DNA from 3 places in the Labrenzia sp. VG12 genome. Region 3 is predicted to be linked to each of the others. Evidence: riboswitches for the same ligand, from Rfam matches in the RefSeq annotation. Region 3 holds a riboswitch; each other region holds the start of a gene.
The links. A riboswitch is a leader RNA that binds a small molecule or an ion and turns the genes downstream of it on or off. The one in region 3 is predicted to bind thiamine pyrophosphate.
Positions count from the first base shown of each region.

Region 1: another riboswitch for thiamine pyrophosphate. It lies ahead of thiO (glycine oxidase ThiO); the one in region 3 lies ahead of CHH27_RS15780 (ABC transporter permease).
Region 2: another riboswitch for thiamine pyrophosphate. It lies ahead of CHH27_RS10455 (hydroxyethylthiazole kinase); the one in region 3 lies ahead of CHH27_RS15780 (ABC transporter permease).

Region 1 is NZ_CP022529.1:814,452-821,478, forward strand. It holds gene CHH27_RS03725 (DUF6030 family protein) at 1-108, shown strand, start outside; gene CHH27_RS03730 (pirin family protein) at 77-1,012, opposite strand; gene CHH27_RS03735 (AAA family ATPase) at 1,159-1,686, shown strand; TPP riboswitch at 1,728-1,847, shown strand; gene thiO (glycine oxidase ThiO) at 2,003-2,980, shown strand; gene thiS (sulfur carrier protein ThiS) at 2,964-3,161, shown strand; gene CHH27_RS03750 (thiazole synthase) at 3,167-3,940, shown strand; gene CHH27_RS03755 (thiamine phosphate synthase) at 3,937-4,542, shown strand; gene CHH27_RS03760 (LysR family transcriptional regulator) at 4,567-5,448, opposite strand; gene CHH27_RS03765 (CoA-acylating methylmalonate-semialdehyde dehydrogenase) at 5,780-7,027, shown strand, end outside.
Region 2 is NZ_CP022529.1:2,237,796-2,244,822, reverse strand. It holds gene sbmA (peptide antibiotic transporter SbmA) at 1-594, opposite strand, end outside; gene CHH27_RS10475 (DMT family transporter) at 944-1,945, shown strand; gene CHH27_RS10470 (GIY-YIG nuclease family protein) at 2,124-2,420, shown strand; gene CHH27_RS10465 (hypothetical protein) at 2,571-2,984, opposite strand; gene CHH27_RS10460 (Lrp/AsnC ligand binding domain-containing protein) at 3,015-3,251, opposite strand; TPP riboswitch at 3,389-3,499, shown strand; gene CHH27_RS10455 (hydroxyethylthiazole kinase) at 3,491-4,264, shown strand; gene thiD (bifunctional hydroxymethylpyrimidine kinase/phosphomethylpyrimidine kinase) at 4,297-5,103, shown strand; gene CHH27_RS10445 (TRAP transporter substrate-binding protein) at 5,105-6,205, shown strand; gene CHH27_RS10440 (OmpP1/FadL family transporter) at 6,802-7,027, shown strand, end outside.
Region 3 is NZ_CP022529.1:3,423,479-3,430,505, forward strand. It holds gene CHH27_RS15770 (CHASE2 domain-containing protein) at 1-1,332, shown strand, start outside; gene CHH27_RS15775 (ABC transporter substrate-binding protein) at 1,350-2,291, opposite strand; gene CHH27_RS15780 (ABC transporter permease) at 2,315-3,070, opposite strand; TPP riboswitch at 3,219-3,324, opposite strand; gene CHH27_RS15785 (hypothetical protein) at 3,402-5,141, opposite strand; gene CHH27_RS15790 (adenylosuccinate synthase) at 5,398-6,690, opposite strand; gene CHH27_RS15795 (MFS transporter) at 6,904-7,027, opposite strand, start outside.

The DNA.
Region 1 (7,027 bases), 2.6 Mb from region 3:
GATTTCGGCGAGCCGGACCTGATCCGGCCCGCCGACAGATTTGAACAGGCGCCACCGCTCGAAAGCGGCTGGAGCGTCAGGGGCCCGGACGATCGGGCAGGGGAATGAATTCCTCCGCATCACCGGGGACCGTGTCGAAGCGGCCCTGTCTCCAGTCTTCCTTGGCCTGTTCGATCCGCTCCCTGGAGGAGGAAACGAAGTTCCACCAGATGTAGCGTTTGCCGTCCATCGGCTCGCCGCCAAGCACAACAAACCGCGCGGGGGCCGGAGAGTTGTTTTCGATCACCAGGTGGTCGCCAGGCTTGAACACAAGCAATTGAGCCGGGTCGAAACTCTGGCCGGCGATCGTGATCTGACCTGACACGGTATAAAGGCCACGTTCTTCCCATCCGGCGTCCAGCGGGATTCTGGCGCCCGGCTCCAGGCTGATATCGGCATAGAACATGTCGGAGGCGGTTTTCACAGGAGCCTTGTGACCGTAGAGCTCGCCGGCAATCAATTTGACCGACGCGCCCTTGTCGGCGAATTCCGGCTGGTCCTCGACCCCGTGATGCTGAAAGCTCGGGTCGCCTTCTTCCAGATGTTTGGGTAGAGCCACCCAGCTTTGCAGCCCAAAGAGCGGCCGTGTCTGCTGCAGCCGCTCCGGTCGTTCACGTTCGGAATGCACGATGCCCTTGCCGGCACTCATCCAGTTAAGGGCGCCCGGTGCGATGGCAATTTCAGTGCCGAGACTGTCCCGGTGATACATCTCGCCTTCGAAGAGATAGGTCACCGTGGCAAGGCCGATATGCGGGTGCGGGCGCACGTCGATGCCGCCGCCGACCAGCAGTTCAGCCGGCCCCATCTGATCGAAAAAGATGAACGGACCAACCATGCGCCGTTTGGCGGAGGGCAGGGCGCGGCGCACGGAAAAACCGCCGAGATCGGAGGTGCGCGGAACAATGATCGTGTCGATCGGATCGCAGCTTGCTGCATCGCCAGGGGTGGGATCGGGGCAGTTCAGCCAGCTCATGGGCCTCTCCTTCAATCGCTGTCATGTCATTGCCACCTAGATAGGGTGACGATTGCAAAAGTGTCCATTGAACAGTCTGTTTCCCGGTTTCAATGTCTTGCAATGCGTGTATAACCGCCGGCCCTCCTGACCCTGGAAGGTATAAAATGAAACGTGTCATGATTGTCGGCGGTCCCGGCTCGGGCAAGAGCATGCTTGCGTCCGCACTTGGCGAAAAAACCGGTTTGCCGGTCTTTCACATGGACAAGATCCACTACCGGCCGGGCTGGGTTGAGCGTTCCCGGGAAGAGAAAGACCGGCTGACGCACGAAGTGCACCAAAAAGAGCACTGGATCTTCGAAGGTGGTCATTCGAGCACGTATGCCGAACGGGTCGCGCGGGCGGATACCTTCATCTGGCTGGATGTGCCGGTCGGTCTGAGACTGTTTCGTGTCCTGAAGCGGTCGGTGAAATATTACGGGCGCAGCCGACCGGATCTGCCGGAGGGCTGTCCGGAGCGCTTCAACCTCCAGACCTTGGAATTCCTGCGTTTCATCTGGCGCACGCGTCACTCCGCCCGCGACAAGCTGGTGCGGATCCAGGACAATCCGCCCGCCCATCTGAGCGTTCACCGGCTGACCGATCTGGGGGAGGTCAGAGACTTTCTTTCTCGCGTGGGGACGACTGCTGTTTGAAGGCTGGCTTCTTGACAGTTCGAATACCGGGTTGCACAAGGAAACCACACCCGGGGTGCCCCACGAGGGGCTGAGATGCTGCAGAGCGCAATGCGCAGCGCAGGGACCCGACGAACCTGATCCAGGTCATGCTGGCGAAGGGAAGGTGCCTGCGATCCGTCCGGATCACAATTCCGCAGGATGCTGGCTCCTCTCTTGTCACCAGGCTGACCGTCTATCTGCCCGAGACCGTTTGTGGGTCTTTGCCGGAAGGAAAACACTTGGCAGTCGTTGGAGACCGTAGAGACGCATACTCCTGCACAAAGGGGACTTGGTGATGGAAGTCCTGGTTCGCGGTGCCGGTGTCGCTGGTCTTGCGCTGGCGCGGGAGCTTCTTCGGCGCAAGGTTAAGGTCCATTTGGTGGACAGGCGTTCGGATTGGAGCGGCAGCGCCTCCTGGCTTGCCGGCGGCATGCTGGCGCCCTGGTGCGAACGGGAGAACGCAGAAGAGCCGGTGCTGCGCTTTGGCAAGGGTGCCATCGACTGGTGGGATCGCGCCGTACCCGGCTTGTTACAGAGAAGGGGAACACTGGTGGTGGCACCTGCCAGAGATACCCGGGAACTCGACCGGTTTGCCCGAAGAACATCCGGCTACCGGCTGCTCGACCGCAGCGGGGTGACAGTTCTAGAACCGGAGCTGGAGGGCCGTTTCGCAAAAGGTCTCTTTTTCGAAGGCGAAGCCCATCTCGATCCGCGTGCGGCGCTTCAAAAACTCCTTGATGACCTGATCGCCGATGGTGTCGATTTTCATGTCGGGAGCGACTGCCCTCGAAACGTATCGGGTTTGACAGCGGATTGCACCGGCATGGCTGCCCGCGATCCGGACCTGCGCCCGGTTCGCGGCGAGATGCTGATCCTGCACGCACCGGACGTTCATCTGGCACGGCCCGTGCGCCTGCTGCATCCGCGTTTTCCGGTCTATGTCGTTCCGCGCGAGGACCAACACTTCATGATCGGCGCGACCATGATTGAAAGCGGCGACGACGGGCCGGTCACCGTGCGGTCCACCATGGAATTGCTCAATGCCGCCTACAGCCTGCATCCGGGCTTCGCCGAAGCCAGGATTGTCGAGACCGGTGCCGGGCTTCGGCCGGCCTATGCCGACAATCTGCCGCGTATCCGGCGTGCGGGAGACACCATCTTCGTCAATGGGTTTTACCGCCACGGCTTCCTGCTGGCACCGCATTTTGCGGGCCTTGCGGCACACATGATCACCACGCAACATCAGGAGACTCGTCTTGAAGCTCTTCATTAACGGCGAAGCGCGCGACGTTAAAAGCGCCACCCTGGACCTGCTCCTTGAGGAGCTGGACTATGAGCACGCTTTCCTGGCAACAGCGCGGAACGGCGAACTTGTCAGTTCGGAAGTCCGCAATGCCTGCACACTGCGGGAGGGCGACCGGATCGAGATCCTGTCGCCGATGCAGGGAGGCTGAGAGCGATGCCGGACTTTTACGGGGAGAGCATTTCATCGCGGCTGCTGCTGGGCACGGCACAATATCCATCGCCCAGGATCCTGGCGGATGCGATCAAATCCTCCGGTACGGAAATCCTGACCGTATCGCTGCGACGGGAGAGCGCGGGCAGCGGCGCAGGTGGCAAGTTCTGGGATCTGATCCGTGATCTGAAGGTGCGTGTTCTTCCCAACACCGCAGGCTGCCATACGGTTCGCGAAGCGGTGACCACGGCGCAGATGGCGCGCGAACTCTTCGGAACGGACTGGATCAAGCTGGAAGTGATCGGTCATCACGACAGTCTGCAGCCCGATGTCTTCGGCCTCGTTGAAGCCGCCCGGATCCTGAGCGAGGACGGCTTCAAGGTGTTTCCCTATACAACCGAGGACGTGATCGTCGGCGAGCGGCTGCTGGAGGCAGGTTGCCAGGTCCTGATGCCCTGGTGTGCGCCGATCGGCTCTGCCAGGGGGCCGGTCAATCCGGATGCCCTGAAAAGCTACCGCGCGCATTTCAGGGACATACCGCTTGTAGTCGATGCTGGCCTCGGCCGGCCTTCGCATGCGGCTGAGGTCCTCGAACTGGGCTTCGATGCCGTCCTGTTGAACACGGCCGTTGCCAAGGCCGGCGATCCGGTGGCCATGGCCCGGGCTTTTTCCGGAGCAGTCGAGGCCGGTCGATTGGCCTATGAAGCAGTACCTCTGGAACCGCGCGACATGGCGGTTCCCTCAACCCCGGTTATCGGAATGGCGGTGTTTGAATGAAACTCGATCCCTTCTACCTGATTGTCGACAGCTCCGACTGGATCAGGCGCCTGGTGCCGCTTGGCGTGAAGCTTGTGCAGCTGCGCATCAAGGACCAGCCCGAGCGCGTTTTGCGCGAAGAAATCGCGGCGTCGAAAGAGATCTGCGCCGAGCATAGCTGCCAGCTCATCGTCAATGACTATTGGCAGCTGGCCATCGATGAAGGCTGTGATTTCATTCATCTGGGTCAGGAAGACCTGGCTGACGCTGATGTCGATGCCATCCGCTCGGCGGGTCTCAAACTCGGGGTTTCCACCCATGACGGCGCGGAACTGGAAACAGCTCTCGCCGTTGCGCCTGAATATGTTGCATTGGGGCCTGTCTACCCGACCGTCCTGAAGAAGATGAAATGGGCACCGCAAGGCCTTGAGAAGATCGGCAGGTGGAAAGATCAGATCGGCGGTCTGCCACTGGTCGCGATTGGTGGTCTCAATCCGGAACGCTTGCCCGGTGTCTTTGAAAACGGGGCCGACAGTGCGGCGGTGGTCACCGACATCACCCGCAATTCGGACCCGGAGGCCCGGACGCGGGAATGGATCTCGGCAACCGCGCAGTGGCGATAGCATTCATCGCTGTGTAAAGGAGTGCTACCCGAATATGGCTTTGTCGCGCGCGACCTGGTCGCGCAAGAAGTCCTGCACGGCCGCCACATGGCGCAGTGGGCGGGAGCTTTCATGTGTGACCATCCAGTAGGCGCGTTTCAACTTGAGCTCGGGCAGAACGGCGACGAGCGTGCTGTCATCGCGCGCGATGAAGTCGTGAAGGATGCCGATGCCGGCGCCGCCGCGCACAGCCTCCGTCTGTCCCAGGGCGGATGCAATCTCGAACCGTGCTGTCCAGTCCCGCGAGATTTCCGCGCCATAATTGAGGGACGGGGAATAGAGCAGATCTTCCACATAGCCGATCAGATCGTGTGCGCTGAGATCGCTTGGTGAGTTTGGCGTGCCGTGTTCCTTCAGATAGGTCTTCGACGCGTAAAGGCCGAGCGAATAATCGACCAGTTTGCCGGCAACCAGCCGTCCTGTATCCGGCCGGTCGATCGTGACCGCGATATCCGCTTCGCGCCGCGAGAGGGAAAAGGAGCGGGGTACGGGCACGAGCTGCACCGTCAGGCCCGGATGGCGTGCCGTCAGCTGGCCAAGGCGCGGGGCGAGGTAGGCGACCCCGAAGCCGTCCGGAGCGCCGATGCGCACGGTGCCGGTAATGCCGGGCGTGTCGCCACCAAAATCCGCTTCCGCTGCGAGCGCTTCCGCCTCGATCCTTTCAGCCCGGTCAAAGAATCTTGTGCCGGCATCCGTCAGGACACAGCCCGAAGTCGAACGGTCGAACAGTCGTGTGCCGACACTGTCCTCAAGCGCTGTCAGCCGCCGGGCGACCGTTGCGTGGTTCAACCCCAGCCGCCGCGCCGCTGCCAGGATCTGGCCGGTGCGGGCAATCGACAGGAAAATTCGAATGTCGTCCCAGTTCATGGCGTGGCACTCTCCTGTTTCCTCGCAGGTGTCGTCCCCGCGAAAGCAGGGAACCGGTAAACTAAGGCATCAGTTGGCGCGAGCAGCCGCTGCGGCGTACTGGATCCCGGCTCTCTGCTTCGCTTCGGCCGGGATGACAATGAACAGGGATTGGATTTATCGTCACAACAACGAAGCGTCATCGCATCGTTCTTGCCATAACTATAAAAAATGCACAACAGGTCCGGAATACTGGGTCTTGTTTGTCGCAAAAAATAAAGTCAAAACAATGCCAGATCCGGCGGGTGCCCTAACGGCGCTGGACCGTCCGGCAGTTTGGGAGAAATGCGACATGGAAAAGATCGGTCATTTCATCGGCGGCAAGCGTGTGGAAGGCACGTCCGGCCGTTATGCAGATGTCTACAATCCGGCCACGGGTGAAGTGCAGGCGCAGGTCGCGCTCGCCAGCCAGGCGGAGATGGACGCGGCCATTGCCAATGCTGCTGCCGCGCAGCCGGCCTGGGCGGCCACCAACCCGCAGCGCCGCGCACGCGTGATGATGAAGTTCGTTGATCTTCTGAACCGTGACATGGACAAGCTGGCCGAGGCCCTGTCGCGCGAACACGGCAAGACCTTGCCGGATGCCAAGGGCGACGTCATTCGCGGTCTGGAAGTGGCCGAATTCTGCATCGGCGCACCGCATATGCTCAAGGGTGAGTTCACCGAAGGCGCCGGCCCGGGCATCGACATGTATTCCATGCGCCAGCCGCTCGGCGTTGTTGCCGGCATCACGCCGTTCAACTTCCCGGCCATGATCCCGATGTGGAAATTCTGCCCGGCAATTGCCTGCGGCAACAGCTTCATCCTGAAGCCGTCCGAGCGCGATCCGTCCGTGCCGATCATGCTGGCCGAACTGATGATCGAAGCCGGTCTGCCGGAAGGTGTGCTGAACGTTGTCAACGGCGACAAGAGCGCGGTCGATGCGATCCTGGACGATGAGACCATCCAGGCGGTCGGCTTTGTCGGCTCCACGCCGATCGCACAATATGTCTATGCCCGCGCAACGGCTTCCGGCAAACGCGCCCAGTGTTTCGGTGGTGCCAAGAACCACATGATCATCATGCCGGACGCTGATCTCGATCAGGCGGCCGACGCCCTGGTCGGTGCCGGTTACGGCGCAGCGGGCGAGCGCTGCATGGCTGTTTCCGTTGCCGTTCCGGTTGGCGAGAGCACCGCAAACGCGCTGATCGAAAAGCTGGCGCCGAAGGTCGAAGCGCTGAAGATCGGGCCGTACACCGCCGGCAACGATGTCGACTTCGGTCCGCTTGTCACCAAGGAAGCCCTGACCCGCGTCAAGGGCCTAGTCGATCAGGGTGTCAAGGAAGGCGCCAACCTGGTGGTCGATGGCCGCGGTTTCTCCATGCAGGGCTATGAAGACGGCTTCTTCATGGGCGGCTGCCTGTTCGACAACGTCACCAAGGACATGGAAATCTACAAGACCGAGATCTTCGGTCCGGTCCTGTCGGTTGTTCGCGCCGAAAGCTACGAAGAGGCCCTCGATCTGCCGCTGAGCCACGAATACGGCAACGGCACGGCCATC
Region 2 (7,027 bases), 1.2 Mb from region 3:
CTTGATTCCAACCAAGGCAAGCAGAACTGTGCCGAATGCCGCTGACAGGAGCGCTGCAAAGACTAGGGAGCCTTCGACCTGACCGATTAGCGGAAGTTCCGTTACATGTTGGGAAAGCTGCCAAAGGATGGGAAGAAATGCCACAAGGGTCATTACCGACCGCATGAACGATACGCCCAGACTTTCCATTATCCGGGCGAACCTCATTGTATCTTCCTGCACCCGCTGCGCCGCGCCTTCGATATTGCGCACGACGTGCCAGTGAGACATGTAATAGTCGTTCATTGCTGTCCGCCATCTGAATACAAAATGCCGAACAAAAAACTCTAGAATGACCGCGACGGTTATGAGCGGAATGGCAACGTATAGAAAATCCATAATGCCAGACCAGTATTCCGCCGCGCTGACGCTGCCAGGACTTTGCAACGCCTTCTGGATCATGTCGAAAAATGTGCCGTACCATTCGTTGATCTTCACAGACTGCTGGACCTTGTACCAAGTCACATAAAGAATGAGTACGGATCCAACCCAAGCCCAGAGAAACCACTTTTTGCTGAGAAAAAACGAACGGAACATTGAGCACAGCCTCTCGATTCGGAGATATTTCGAGAATTATAGGTGGACGTGGCGACAAGTGGAGAGCGTCGCAAAATATTGATGTCCAATTGTGGAGTTATTGACTGAATTTGACTGTGGTGTGGCGCTCAAACTTTAGAAGAAGGTCCAATCGGTCAAATTCCCAATCTCCAGGATTGCAACATCACAGAAATGTCAGGATACTGGGCGTCCTATCCGCAGCCAATCTTCCCTGACTTCCCACCATCCCTACTCCGTTTGGGTTTTGTGAGTGTTGTTTTGTGGAGGCTGTCACTTTCCATCTTCTTCTTTGTCACCGGCTAGGCACAGAAGGTGAAATCACCGTGCCGGCCAAAGATTGCTTTCCATGCCCCTTGCTTCCATGAAATCCCGCCTGTCCGGTCCGCCGGCCCCCACCGGCATGACCCGGCAGGCACCGCTCCTCGGGATTTCGCTGAAGGTGGCCTCGACGCTTATCTTCTTTGTTATGGCCACCGCCCTGAAAATTGCGGCGGAGACCGTGCCGATTGGGCAGCTGGTCTTTGTGCGCAATTTTTTCGGCCTGTTTCCCGTGCTGCTGATGGTGGCAATGCGCGGGGAGTTGGGACTGGCCTTTCAGACGCAGAACCCGCGCGGACACCTGATCCGGGCAACCATCGGTCTGTCGGCCATGGTCTGCATGTTCACGGCGCTGTCGCTGTTGCCGCTTCCGGATGCCACCGCCATCGGCTTTGCGACGCCGCTCTTCGTGGTTGTTCTGGCGTTTTTCCTGCTGGGCGAACAGGTCCGGATCTATCGCTGGAGCGCAGTCGGGGTCGGCTTTGTCGGGATCCTGGTGGTGCTGTCGCCACATCTCGGCGAGGCGCATCTTGACGGCCCCTCGACCTTCGGCGCGGCAATCGGCGTGTTGGGGGCCGGGTTTGCGGCGCTCGCCATGATCACCGTGCGCAAGCTTTGCGAGACCGAACGTACCTCGACCATCGTCACCTGGTTCGCCGGCGCCTCTACGTTGCTCGCGCTGCTGACCCTGCCGCTCGGGCTCATGCTGCCGGGGCAGGCCTGGGTGCTGCCGGACGCACCAACGGCAGGTCTCCTGGTCCTGATCGGACTGGCCGGTGGCGTCGGCCAGATACTGCTGACCCAGAGCTACCGCTTTGCCGATGCGTCGACCATCGCGCCGTTCGATTATGTCAACATGCTCTGGGCGATCCTCATCGGCTGGCTGGTGTTTTCCGAAACGCCGGTAAGCGAAGTGGTTCTGGGAGCACTGATCGTGATCGCGGCCGGGATCTTCGTCATCTACCGCGAACACAAGCTGGGCCTCGACCGCACCAAGGCCCGCAGGGCGTCAACGCCCTCAAGGTCGTGAGGGGCCTAAGATTGCGTCTTAAGTTTAAACGTTGTTGTGGCGTGGACCTCAGGAGACGGACCGGCCGCAAGCGGTGTTTGTACCGCCGGCACCGTATTTACTGGGTCCCGGACTTGGCTACGCCAATCCGGGATGACAAAATAGGTGTCTCATATCAAATTGCTGCAAAAGGCGAACAATGCACCTTGATCAGCAGTATTACGTCTATCTTCTCGCCAGCAAATTGGGCGGTACGCTTTATGTAGGCGTGACAAACAATCTTGTTGAACGTGTTTCAGCGCATCGTGACGGTATTGGGAGCAAGTTCACGGCCAAGTATTGCATCAATCGGCTGGTCTATTTCGAAGTGCACGAAGAAATTGACTGGGCAATTAAATGCGAAAAACAGGTTAAGCGCTGGAGGCGCGCTTGGAAAATCCGCATGATTGAAGAGAAGAACCCGAATTGGGATGATCTCTTTCCTTCGCTCGTTTAGCTTATGTCTCCATTGTCATCCCGGATTGGCGTAGCCAAGTCCGGGACCCAGTAATCGGAAACGTTCAACGTTATCGCCAGCGTGGCGGCTGCGAGGTCGACCACGCCTTTGACGCCAAAATAAGGCAACTGATGCGTTGCCAGGCAGATCTTACTGCGGCTTGTATTCAAACCGTTCGACCTGGCTCTTGGTGCCGTCCGGGAAAATGAGCTGAACGCTGATTGACTGGGTCGAGCCGGCCGGCCGTTCCAGATAGGGCTTTTCCTTCAGGACCGCGTTCGGATTGTCCGGGTTGCATGCTTCCAGTTCCCACTCCTGGTCGATCGGGCCGTCATTGAGGCCGTAAAAGACATAGTCGATCCCGCATTTCCAGGATTCAAGGTGGGTGAAATAGATCAGCTCCTGGCCCTGCCAGTCGCGAAAGGCAACCCAGTTGGCCTTGGTCAGGTCAAGGATCTGCTTGATCTGCTCCGGCGGCATGCCCTGCGCGGAGGCCGGTGCGGCGATAGCGGCAGACGAAAGGGCGAGGCCGAGGCAAAGGGCTGTCGATTTCAGAAATTGCATGAAACATTCTCCGTAGAACGCGGATAGGCTCTAAAAAGCCTTGAAGGTGATGATCGTCTTGGTGTCCTGGATACCGTCGATCGGGTGCACCTTTTCATTGACGAAATGGCCGATATCCGCGCCGTTATCGACATAGAACTTCACCAAGAGGTCATAATCACCACTGGTCGAATAGACTTCGGACGCAATCTCCGCATCGGCAATCGCATTGGCGACCTGGTAGGTCTTGCCCAGCTGGCATTTGATCATCACGAAAAACGGTATCATGCGGTGCTCCGGAATTGCTGTTCCAAATGATGCCCATGGACATCGCCCATCTGGGCGTTTCAGTCAATCGTTGAACGTCCGGCCGGCAAGACGGAAAGCCGCACTTGCAATCGCCCGTGCCGCTTGTTAACCGTGCAGGCGTCTCATGGGGGTGCCCGGCCATTCCGGATCGGGCTGAGAGGCAGCCTGCCAACTCCTTGAACCTGATCCGGCTGATACCGGCGGAGGGACTTGAGATCATGACACTTTCCATTGCTGCCACCACGCAATCGCTGACGCCCGAAACGGTTTACGGACTGCTCGAAAAGGTCAGACGGCAACAGCCGCGCATTCATGCCATCACCAATGCGGTGGCCCAGGCCTTCACGGCCAACACGTTGCTGGCGCTTGGCGCTGTTCCGTCAATGACGGTTGCGCCGGAAGAGGTGGCAGGATTTGCGGCAAGCGCAGACGCATTGCTGGTCAATCTTGGCACGCTGGACGAGACCCGGCGGGCCGCCATCCCCCTGGCGATCGAGGCTGCCCGCGCAACCGAAAGGCCTGTCTGCATCGATCCGGTCTTTGTCGACCGGTCTCCGTCACGCTGTGCCTTTGCGCTGACCCTGTTGGCGTCCCGGCCTGATCTCGTACGTCTGAACACGGCTGAACTCGAGGCCCTGTTTCCGGAAAGGGCTAGGGCGGACGCGCTGATTGCCAGTGGAACGGTTCTGGCCGTGACCGGCGCGGAAGACAAGATCGAGAGCGAAGGCGAGGATTTCCGTCTGTTGAACGGGCACCCGCTCATGAGCCGTGTCACGGCGACAGGCTGCGCCGGTGGCGCGGTTCTGGCCGCCTTCTGCGCCGTGGAGGGCGACAAGGCGCTGGCGGCGGCCTGCGGCCTCTCCGTCTTCAACATTGCCGGTGAACTGGCGGCCGTGCGCGCTGGCGGGCCCGGCAGTCTCGTTCCGGAATTGCTCGACGCGCTTTACGGCCTCAGCCTGCGCGATATCGAGGCACGACTCCAGACCGCCTGACTTCAATTCCAATCACATCCCGGGAGATGCAGATGACCGCCATTGCGGTAACCATTGCAGGGTCCGACAGCGGCGGCGGCGCCGGTGTCCAGGCCGACCTGAAAGCCTTTTCCGCAAACGGTGTTTACGGCGCCAGCGTGCTGACGGCGCTGACGGCCCAGAACACGCTTGGTGTCAGCACCATTCATGATGTGCCACCGGAGTTTGTCCGGGCCCAGATCGATGCGGTCTATTCCGATCTGGCCGTCAAGGCGACCAAGATCGGCATGCTGTCGCGCGTGGACACCATTCAGGCCTTGGCCGAAGGGCTGAAAGCCCACGCCACGGGGCCCGTTGTGCTGGACCCCGTCATGGTGGCCGCCTCCGGCGATCCGCTGCTCGCCGACAGTGCCGTCACAACACTGATGGCCGAACTGGTGCCGCTGGCCGATATCATCACACCGAACCTTCATGAAGCCGCCCGCATGCTGGAAACCGGCCTTGCGAGCGACGAAGCGGACATGAAGGCCCAGGGCGAGAAACTGCTGGGGCTGGGCGCTAAGGCTGTGCTGATCAAGGGCGGGCATGGTGAAGGCGCAGAGAGTGCGGACCTGCTTCTGACCAGGGACGGCACGTCCCGTTGGTTGCGCGACAGGCGGATCGACACCGGCAATACCCACGGCACCGGCTGCACCCTGTCGTCGACCATCGCGGCCGGCCTTGCGAAAGGCCTGTCGATGGATCAGGCGGTTGCCGATGCCAAGGCTTATATCCAGGCCGCCATCGCGGCCGCCGACACGCTTCAGATCGGCAGCGGGCATGGGCCCGTGCACCATTTTCACGGCTATTGGAGCAAGTGAGATGAACAAGACGAGTGGCCAAAGGACACATGTGAACCGCCGCGCCTTGCTTGGTGCGACGGCGGCCGGTGCTGCCGGTCTGGCAGCGCCTGCTGTTGCCCAGGAGCAGGCTACGCTGGAATGGAAGCTGGTCACATCCTGGCCGAAGAACCTGCCGGGTCCCGGCATCACCGCGCAGCGGATCGCAGACCAGATCGAACTGATGTCGGGTGGCCGCATGCGTGTGCGCCTGTTTGCCGCCGGGGAACTGGTGCCTGCGCTGGGCGTCTTCGATGCGGTTTCGGCCGGCACAGCCCAGATGGCCCACACGGCTTCTTTCTTCTGGCAGGGCAAGATCCCGGCCTCTGTCTATTTCACGGCCGTGCCCTTCGGTCTCCTGCCGCATGAACATATTGCCTGGATCGAGCAGGGCGGCGGGCAGGCGCTCTGGGACGAGCTCTATGCGCCGTTTGGTCTGAAGCCGGTCATGGCGGGCAATACGGGCGTCCAGATGGGCGGCTGGTACAAGCGCGAGATTGCAGGCCTTAATGATCTCAAAGGGCTGAAGATCCGCATGCCGGGCCTCGGGGGCGAGGTGATGCGCCGTCTCGGCGCCACGCCGGTCAGCCTGCCGCCGGGTGAATTGTTCCAGGCCCTGCAGAGCGGCGTTCTGGATGCGACCGAATTCCTGGGGCCCTGGTCGGATCGCGCGATGGGGTTTCAGAAGGTCGCGCACAACTACTATTCGCCCGGCTTCCACGAGCCGAACGGCACGGGGGAGGCTCTCTTCAACACAACAGCTCTGGACGGGTTGCCGGAGGATCTGAGAGCCATCGTGCTGGACGCCTGCCGGGCCGAGAACGGGCGGGCGCTGGCGGAAAGCGACTGGCAGAACGCCGGCAGCCTGAAACTGCTGCAGGAAGAAGACGGCGTGACGGTCCGGCCGTATCCGGAGCCGGTTCTGGCAGCGCTGCGGGAAACGGCCGCTGATGTTCTTGCCGAATTTGCGGAAAGGGATCCGTTGGCCGGGCGCATCCAGGAAAGCCATCAGGCGGCACGGGAGCGTCTGGCCCCGTGGAGCAGCATCGCCATGCGCAATTTTATGTCGGCGCGGGACGGCTAAGCAGGCGACAGATGAACCGGCAGCGCGCACAGGAACGCGGTGCCGGTATCACCGATCTTCGCACCCATTCTCTCGGCAGCTCCTGACATTTTACCGCTGGCCCGTTCCTTCAGTGCTATCCCGGGCGTTGAGACAAATGGGTTGCCGTAAAGTCATTTTATTGGTGATTTTACCGAGGGTCTTCAGGTCATTTGTCCAACAACCTACCCGTGTTCCCTAACGACACGTGTGGCAAAGCCGCAACGTTCAATGGCTAATTTACGTTATCGGAAGCTGGTATTTTTTCTGCCTCTTTTTTGGGCAAAAGAGTCAACTTGTGTCGATCATGTGACGAAGTGTCTCTGAACTTATCGATTTTTGGGTGATGAGCGGACGTTCAGCCGAAACCTAAGGGAAATTCCTGACTATATTGCAATGCAGCAAGCGATTTTCTGCCAATCCCCAGTCCCAATATTGTGTTGAAACCGGGCGCCTTCTCCGGGAATTCTGTCATCAGTTGTCATGAATCACCCAGCGGGAAGGGGATGGGAGGAAACACCATGTCGTGGGCAAACAAAAAAACAGTTCTATTTGCGTCGACCGCGGTCGCGCTATCTATGGTTGTAGGCGCGGCGCATGCCGGCGGCTTCGCCCTGCGTGAGCAGAGCTCCTATTATCAGGGCATGTCTTTTGCCGGTTACGGCACAACGGGCGGCGGCATTTCGTCCATGTACTGGAACCCGGCTTCGTTGATGGGGGCTCAGAAGGGCCTGACCGTCGAGGCGCACAACACGGGGCTGTTCCCTGTCTCGGAGGTTAACGGTACCCTGTCGGGCGGCTTTC
Region 3 (7,027 bases):
GTGTCCGCACACCACCTCTTCGACCCCGGCAAAGCCGCCGAACTGGTGCCGTTTCTTGAAGGACAGATTGTTTTTGTCGGCACATCGGCCGTCGGCCTGCGCGACATCAGGGCGACACCGCTTGGGGAGCAGGTGCCGGGCGTATCGATCCATGCCCAGGCAGTCGAACAGATCATTTTCGGACAGTTCCTCTCCCGCCCGGACTGGGCAGACGGTGCGGAAGTCATTGCCACCTTTGCCGCCGGCGCCATCCTGATCCTGGCACTGCCCGCGATCGGCAGCATCGGCACGGCGGTCCTCGGCAGCCTGATCATCAGCGGCCTCATAGGCGGTTCGGTCTATCTGTTCCTTCAGGACGGGCTGCTGATCGACCCGATCTATCCGAGCGTGACCACCATCCTCGTCTTTGCAGCCTCGACCGCCCTGCTCTACTTCCTGACGGAACGCGAGAAACGCTTTGTCCGCCAGGCCTTCAGCCAGTATCTGTCGCCGGATCTGGTCACCCAGCTTGAAAAGGCGCCGGAACAGCTCGCCCTCGGCGGTGAAATCCGGCCCATGACCATCCTGTTCATGGATATTCGCGGCTTCACTCCCATATCCGAGCAGCTGACACCGGAAGAACTGGTCAGTTTCCTGAACACGCTGCTGTCCCCCCTGTCCGATGCCATTCAGGCAGAAGGGGGAACCATCGACAAGTATATCGGCGACAGCATCATGGCCTTCTGGAATGCGCCCCTATCCGTACCGGACCATGCCGAGAAGGCCTGCCGGGCCGGTCTTGCCATGTTAAAGGTCGTCGACCGGCTCAATGGCGAAGATGCCTTCGGTTTCAAGGCCCGCGGTCTGAAAGCGCAGAGCGTGCAGATCGGCATCGGTCTCAACAGTGGAGAGGCCTGTGTCGGCAACATGGGCTCGGCGCGACGGTTCAACTATTCGGTCATCGGCGACGCAGTGAATGTCGCCTCTCGGATTGAATCGAGCTGCAAGGCCGTTGGTGCGGAACTGCTGGTCTCGCAAGAGACAAAGGACGCCGCCCCCGGACTCGCCTACCTGGAAGCCGGGGAAATTCCGCTCAAGGGCAAGAGCGAACCGATCAAGCTCTTTGCCCTGGTGGGCGACGAGACCTTCAGATCAACTCCCCGTTTCAAGGAACTGGAAGCGGCGCACCTGCATTTGCTCCAGGCCCTCAGCGAAAACAACACGGTGCTGGCAAGACAGACGCTCGAAACAGCGCGTTCCTGCGCGCCGGACCTGGCCGCCTTCTACAATCGGTTTGAAGCGACGATTGCTGTTTCCGATCCTGCTCAAGATGCGAGCAGCGCCGCCCAATAGGCGGCGCCGCCGCTAAATCAGCGGATTTCGATCGCGTAGCTTTCCACCGGCGGAACCTTGCTGATCAGGCCTGCTTCAGCCATGAACTCTGCAAACCGCTGGTAACGACCCTCATCCAGCGCAGCCGGTCGCTTGGCAAAGCGCGGCAGCGTGTCGGCCCAGGCGCGCTTGTTGAGCTCGTCATTGAGATGCGGATAGGCTTCGATGAACGCGTTCCAGGCTTCGTCCGGATGATTGGTCAGATAAATGGTTGCTGCTTCGACAGCAGCCAGGAACCTTTCGAAACGGGGATCGTCCGTCTTGTCCTTGTTGACCACATAGATCAGCTCATCAAAAATCGGAACACCGTTTTCTTCAGGAAAGAACGCCTTGCCTTCCTTGCCTTCGATTTCGATCTGGGTCAGCTCGAAGTTGCGATAGGCACCGATGACCGCGTCCACCTGGCCGGACAGGAGTGACCCCGACAGGGCGAAGTTCACGTTGACCAGCTCAACATCATCGATGGACAGATCGACCGAGCGCAGCATCTGGCCCAGCATGGCGTCTTCAAACCCGGAGACGGAGAAACCGATGGTCTTGCCCTTCAGCTCCTTCAGCTCCTTGATCGGCCCGTCCTTCAGCACAATCAGCGAGTTGAGCGGCGTTTCCACCAGCGTGCCGATCCATTTCAGCGGAAGCTCTTCCTCGATCTGGGCATGCAGTGTCGGCTGGTAGGACACGGCGATGTCGCCGCGTCCGGCGGCCACAAGCTTGGGCGGCATGGCCGGATCCGCCGGTTCGATGATCTCCACTTCCAGGCCTTCGGCTGCGAAGAACCCCTTGGTCTGTGCCGTGACCAGAGGGGCGTGATCGGGATTGATGAACCAGTCCAGCAAGAGGGTCAGCTTGTCGGCTGCCTGCGCCGGTTGAGCGGCCATCAGGCCGGCGGCGAAAGCAAGGGACAGGAGTTGTTTTTTCATGGGGTCCTCCAATTGGGCGGCCGTCAGGTGACGGGCTGCCAAGGTACTAGAAACTGGGTGAAACGATTGACGATAAAGCGCATGATCAGCACCATCGCCGCGAGCAGGATCAAAGCGGCGAACATCATGTCCGCCTGCATGCGATTGCTGCTTTGAAGCATGATGAAGGCCAGACCGCCCTTGGCCCCGGCCCATTCGCCGATGATGGCGCCCATCGGGGCGAAGACGGCGGCGACCCTGAGCCCCGACGCAAAGGCCGGCAATCCCGACGGCAGCCGGAACAGCCACAATTCACGCAGCCGCGGCAGCCGGTAGAGCCGGGCGAGATCTCCAAGTCCCGGGTCAAGCCGTTGCAAGCCATCGAAAAACGTCGATGTCACCGTGAAAAAGATCACCAGCACGACGACGACAATCTTGGATTCAAGGCCGAAGCCCAACCACAACACCAGGATCGGCGCGATGGCGAAGACCGGCAGGGCCTGCGTCACGAGGATGGGCGGCATGGCGAAACGGGCGGCCAGCGGGAACAGCCACAGAAAAACCGAGAGCAGCGCCCCGGCCGCAGCCCCGACCACAAATCCGAGCACGGTCTCAAAGGCCGTGATGCCCGCGTGATGCATCAGAAACGGAGCGTTCTTTGCGAATGCGGCAAACACCCGCTCGGGACCGGGCAGGATGTAGTGCGGTGTGTCGAAAACGGTGACGATCATCGCCCAGAGCGCAACCGTCACTCCGAGCCCGAGGACGGTCTTGGCCGCCGATGCCAGGACAGGTTTCATCGCACATGCTCCTGTCGGCCGCACCCATTGACAGGTGTGACAGCAGGAACCGGCAGATGACAGGACGGCATGGGCCGCCTTGGCTGACACGAACGCATAGGATCTCCCGTCTTCGGACTTGGCCGAAAATGACATTGGAGATCCGGGATAAGGCTAAGGATTCCGTCCCTTCGCCGGCATGACCCGGATCAGGTTCTAAGGGTTCGGCTGACGCCATCTCAGTTCCGTCAAACGGAACACCCCTCGGACCAGGGCGGACCATGCCCGCAAACACGGAAAAAGGCAAGCCGCAGGGATGCGGCTTTTCAAATTTAGGGGAGGTCGCTCGTTCTTAGCCGGCTTGCCAGGCGGCAATCGCCTTTTCCACGGCATCTGCACCAGCCGACCCTTTTTCCAGGGTGAGGATCCCGCGTTTGCCGTTTTCATACAGCATCGGAATGTCGATCCAGCCGCGCTCGCGCAGAAGTGCGAGGTTGCGTTGCTGTTCGTTCGGCAGACTGGACAGGGCGATCCAGAAGAAACCCGGAGACACCTTGACCGACGCACCGATCAACGCGTCGCCTCGGGCTTCCTCGGTCGGCTTCATGACAAGACCCGGGACGTTGACCACGTCACCAGAAGCAAAGCTTTCCGGAAACTCGTATTTGATCTCGACCAGGTGGCTGGCTGGCAGCGACGTGTCGTCATTCGGCTTGATGCGAATGTCGACCTTGATATCCCGTTCCGGAATTTCGATTTCCGCGCTGAGAACGGCCTGCGACTGACCGTCGAGATTGGTCTCTTCGTCCAGCGTCCAGACAACTGCGCCCTGGGCAGCCGTTCCGGCACCACCGGAATCCTCCCCTTCTTCATAGAGGATGGACCGTTGCGCACCACCTTCCGAAGTTGCCGGCGGGGTCGTTTCTTCCGGTGAGATCGCCGCAATACTGTCGCCAGGCGCGGCAAGGGCCGGTTGTTCTGCAATGGCAGGTACGGACGGTTCAGCTACGGGCGCCGGCTCCTCTCCGGGAGTGCTTGCAATCGCAGGCTGCTCCGGAGCGACCGGTGCAGGGTCGGGCGTGATGAGGGTCGTCGTCACGGTTCGGGCGTCGGGCGCAACCACATCACCGTTGCCGTCATCAAGCAGCCGGTCCGTGTTCTTGGACGAATCGGAGGCTGGCGTTTCGGCAGGTGCGGCAGGCTCCGGAGCGGCCGGTGTGGGTTCCGGTGCCGTCGCCGTCTGCGTATCTGAAGGCTGCAGCACCGATGTGCTGTCTGGCGTCTGGTTGTCCGCCGGCAGCAGGAAATAGGCCCCGACGCCGGCCAGGATCACCACCAGCACGAGCGCTGCGGCGATCGGCACGATCTTGCCACCTGACGAGCCGCTCTTCAGCGCATCCGAAGCGCTCGGTCGGGCACGCCGGCCGCGGCCGGCTTTCGCGGCCGGTTTTTCTGCAGCCTTGTCTGATCCAGGCTCCGGCTTTGGGTCCGGGGTGATGTCTGCTTGCTGCGCCGGCTCGAACAGGCCCTCATCCGGCTCCGGCTGGCTTTCAAACGCAGGCTCCTGACGAACAGGCGCTGCGTCCGCCGCAAGATTGTCGTCCTGAGGCGCAACAGCGTCCCGGGCGCTTTGTGTTGCCTGGCTGGCGGCCGCGCCGAGCGTCTCGGCCTCGGCCAGCGTTTCCTTCAGCGGAGACGGCGTCTCCGGTTCGACAGGGGCAGCGACAGGTTCTTCGGCCGGCTGCGACGTAGCATTGTCGGCCTGCGGCTCGGAGGTCGGCTCATCGACGACTGCGGGAGGTTCCACGACGGGTGCTGCCGGCTGTGGTGTCTCCGCAGGTGGTGTCGCCTTGACAGGCGGTGCACCAAGGCCAAGGCTTTCGCGTGCTGCTTCCGCCTCTACCTTGCGAATGGCTTCTTCCAGGCGCAGCTGCTCTGCGGTGATTTCGGACGGTGCGAGGGGAGGTTCGTAGGCTTTCAGCTGGTTGACAATGGCGTTGCGTGCGCGGCTGTAGACACTTCGGCGCGCAGCACCATTGTTTTCAGGCAAAGACGCGATCGTTTTCTTCAGAATTGAATAGTAATCAGCCATCTTCCTGCCTACCGGCCGACTGTAAGGAACTGGTCCACGGCCTGAGAATTCCATTCGGTCTCAGGCTTATATCAAGTTTTGGATAGACGGTGCGAATTCTTCGGGGCGTTTGCACCGGCAATCGTCCTTACAGCACTCCTTCCTACTAAACATGGTCAGGCGAACCTCAAGCGGTCCGCCGATGGGGGACGTGCGCCGCAGTGATTCGCGACGCACAGCCGTATTTCTTAATATTGGCCTTTAAAAGACAAATATCTCAATCCTGGAAGGGATTCTGCACAAGAATTGTGTCGTCCCGTTCCGGGCTGGTCGACAGCAGGGCAACCGGTGCGCCGATCAGTTCTTCAACGTGGCGCACATATTTGATCGCCTGTGCTGGCAGTTCCGCCCAGGTGCGCGCACCTTCCGTCGATTCCTTCCAGCCCGGCAGACTCTCATAGATCGGCTTGACCCGCTCCTGCGCGCCCTGGGACGCCGGCAGATAATCGATCTTCTCTCCGTCCAGCTCATAGCCGATACAGATCTTGATCTCGTCGAGGCCATCCAGAACGTCGAGTTTCGTCAGGGCAATACCGTTGATGCCGGAGGTGCAGACCGTCTGGCGCACCAGCACCGCATCAAACCAGCCGCAGCGGCGGCGGCGTCCGGTGACCGTCCCGAATTCGTGGCCACGCGTGCCGAGGAACTCACCGACCTCGTTCTCCTGTTCGGTGGGGAACGGACCTTCGCCGACACGCGTGGTGTAAGCCTTGGTGATGCCCAGGACATAATCGACGGAGCCCGGCCCAAGGCCGCAGCCCGTGGCAGCCTGCCCAGCCACTGTGTTGGAGGAGGTCACGAACGGATAGGTGCCGTGGTCGATGTCCAGAAGCGCGCCCTGAGCGCCTTCAAACAGGATCCGCTTGCCCTGGCGGCGCAGATCGTCGAGCAGATACCAGACCTTGTCCATGTAAGGCAGGACCTTGTCGGCGACGCTTGCCAGTTCGTCATAGATTGCCTGGGCCGAAATCTCTTCCTGGCCTAGACCGCGCCGCAGGGCATTGTGGTGGGTCAGCAGCCGGTCGATCTTGGCCGGCAGGGTGGTCAGGTTCTTCAGGTCCATCAGACGAATGGCACGACGACCGACCTTGTCTTCGTAAGCCGGACCGATGCCGCGCTTGGTGGTGCCGATGCGTGTCCCGGTGTTGGAGTTTTCACGCAGTGCATCCAGTTCGCGGTGCAGGGACAGGATCAGCGTCGCATTTTCGGCAACCCGAAGCGTCTCCGGCGTGACCACAACCCCCTGGCCGCCGAGGCGCTCGACTTCTTCGGCCAGCGCGTGCGGGTCCAGCACCACACCATTACCGATCACGGAGAGCTTGCCTTCACGGGCCACACCCGACGGCAGGAGGGACAGCTTGTAGCTGACACCGTCAATCACAAGCGTATGGCCGGCATTGTGTCCGCCCTGGAACCTTACGATGACATCGGCTTGTTCCGACAACCAGTCGACAATCTTGCCTTTGCCTTCGTCCCCCCACTGCGAACCGACAACAACCACATTCGCCATCTAGACTTTGCTCTCCTGCAGCAACTTTTGCACCCCGGCATGCATCCGGGTGCCAACACGACAAGCCCCGGCAACCGGACCGGGGCAAACGGCGCGGACTATAGACAGGTTTCCACCCGCAGGCGAGTCTCTGCGTCGATTTATTACACCTGCCGGAAAGGATTTTCCGGATGCTTGCTGAAACCTGCAGACACCCCAGGCCGAACACTTGTTCTAATCGGTTGATTTGCCGGATTTTTCCTCGGCGCTTTCTGTCAAATCCTGGCCGTCATCTGACCGGTCGCCACCGGCAAGCCTGAAGATCATCGGCGAGGTGCGCAGGAGCCAGACAAAGCGG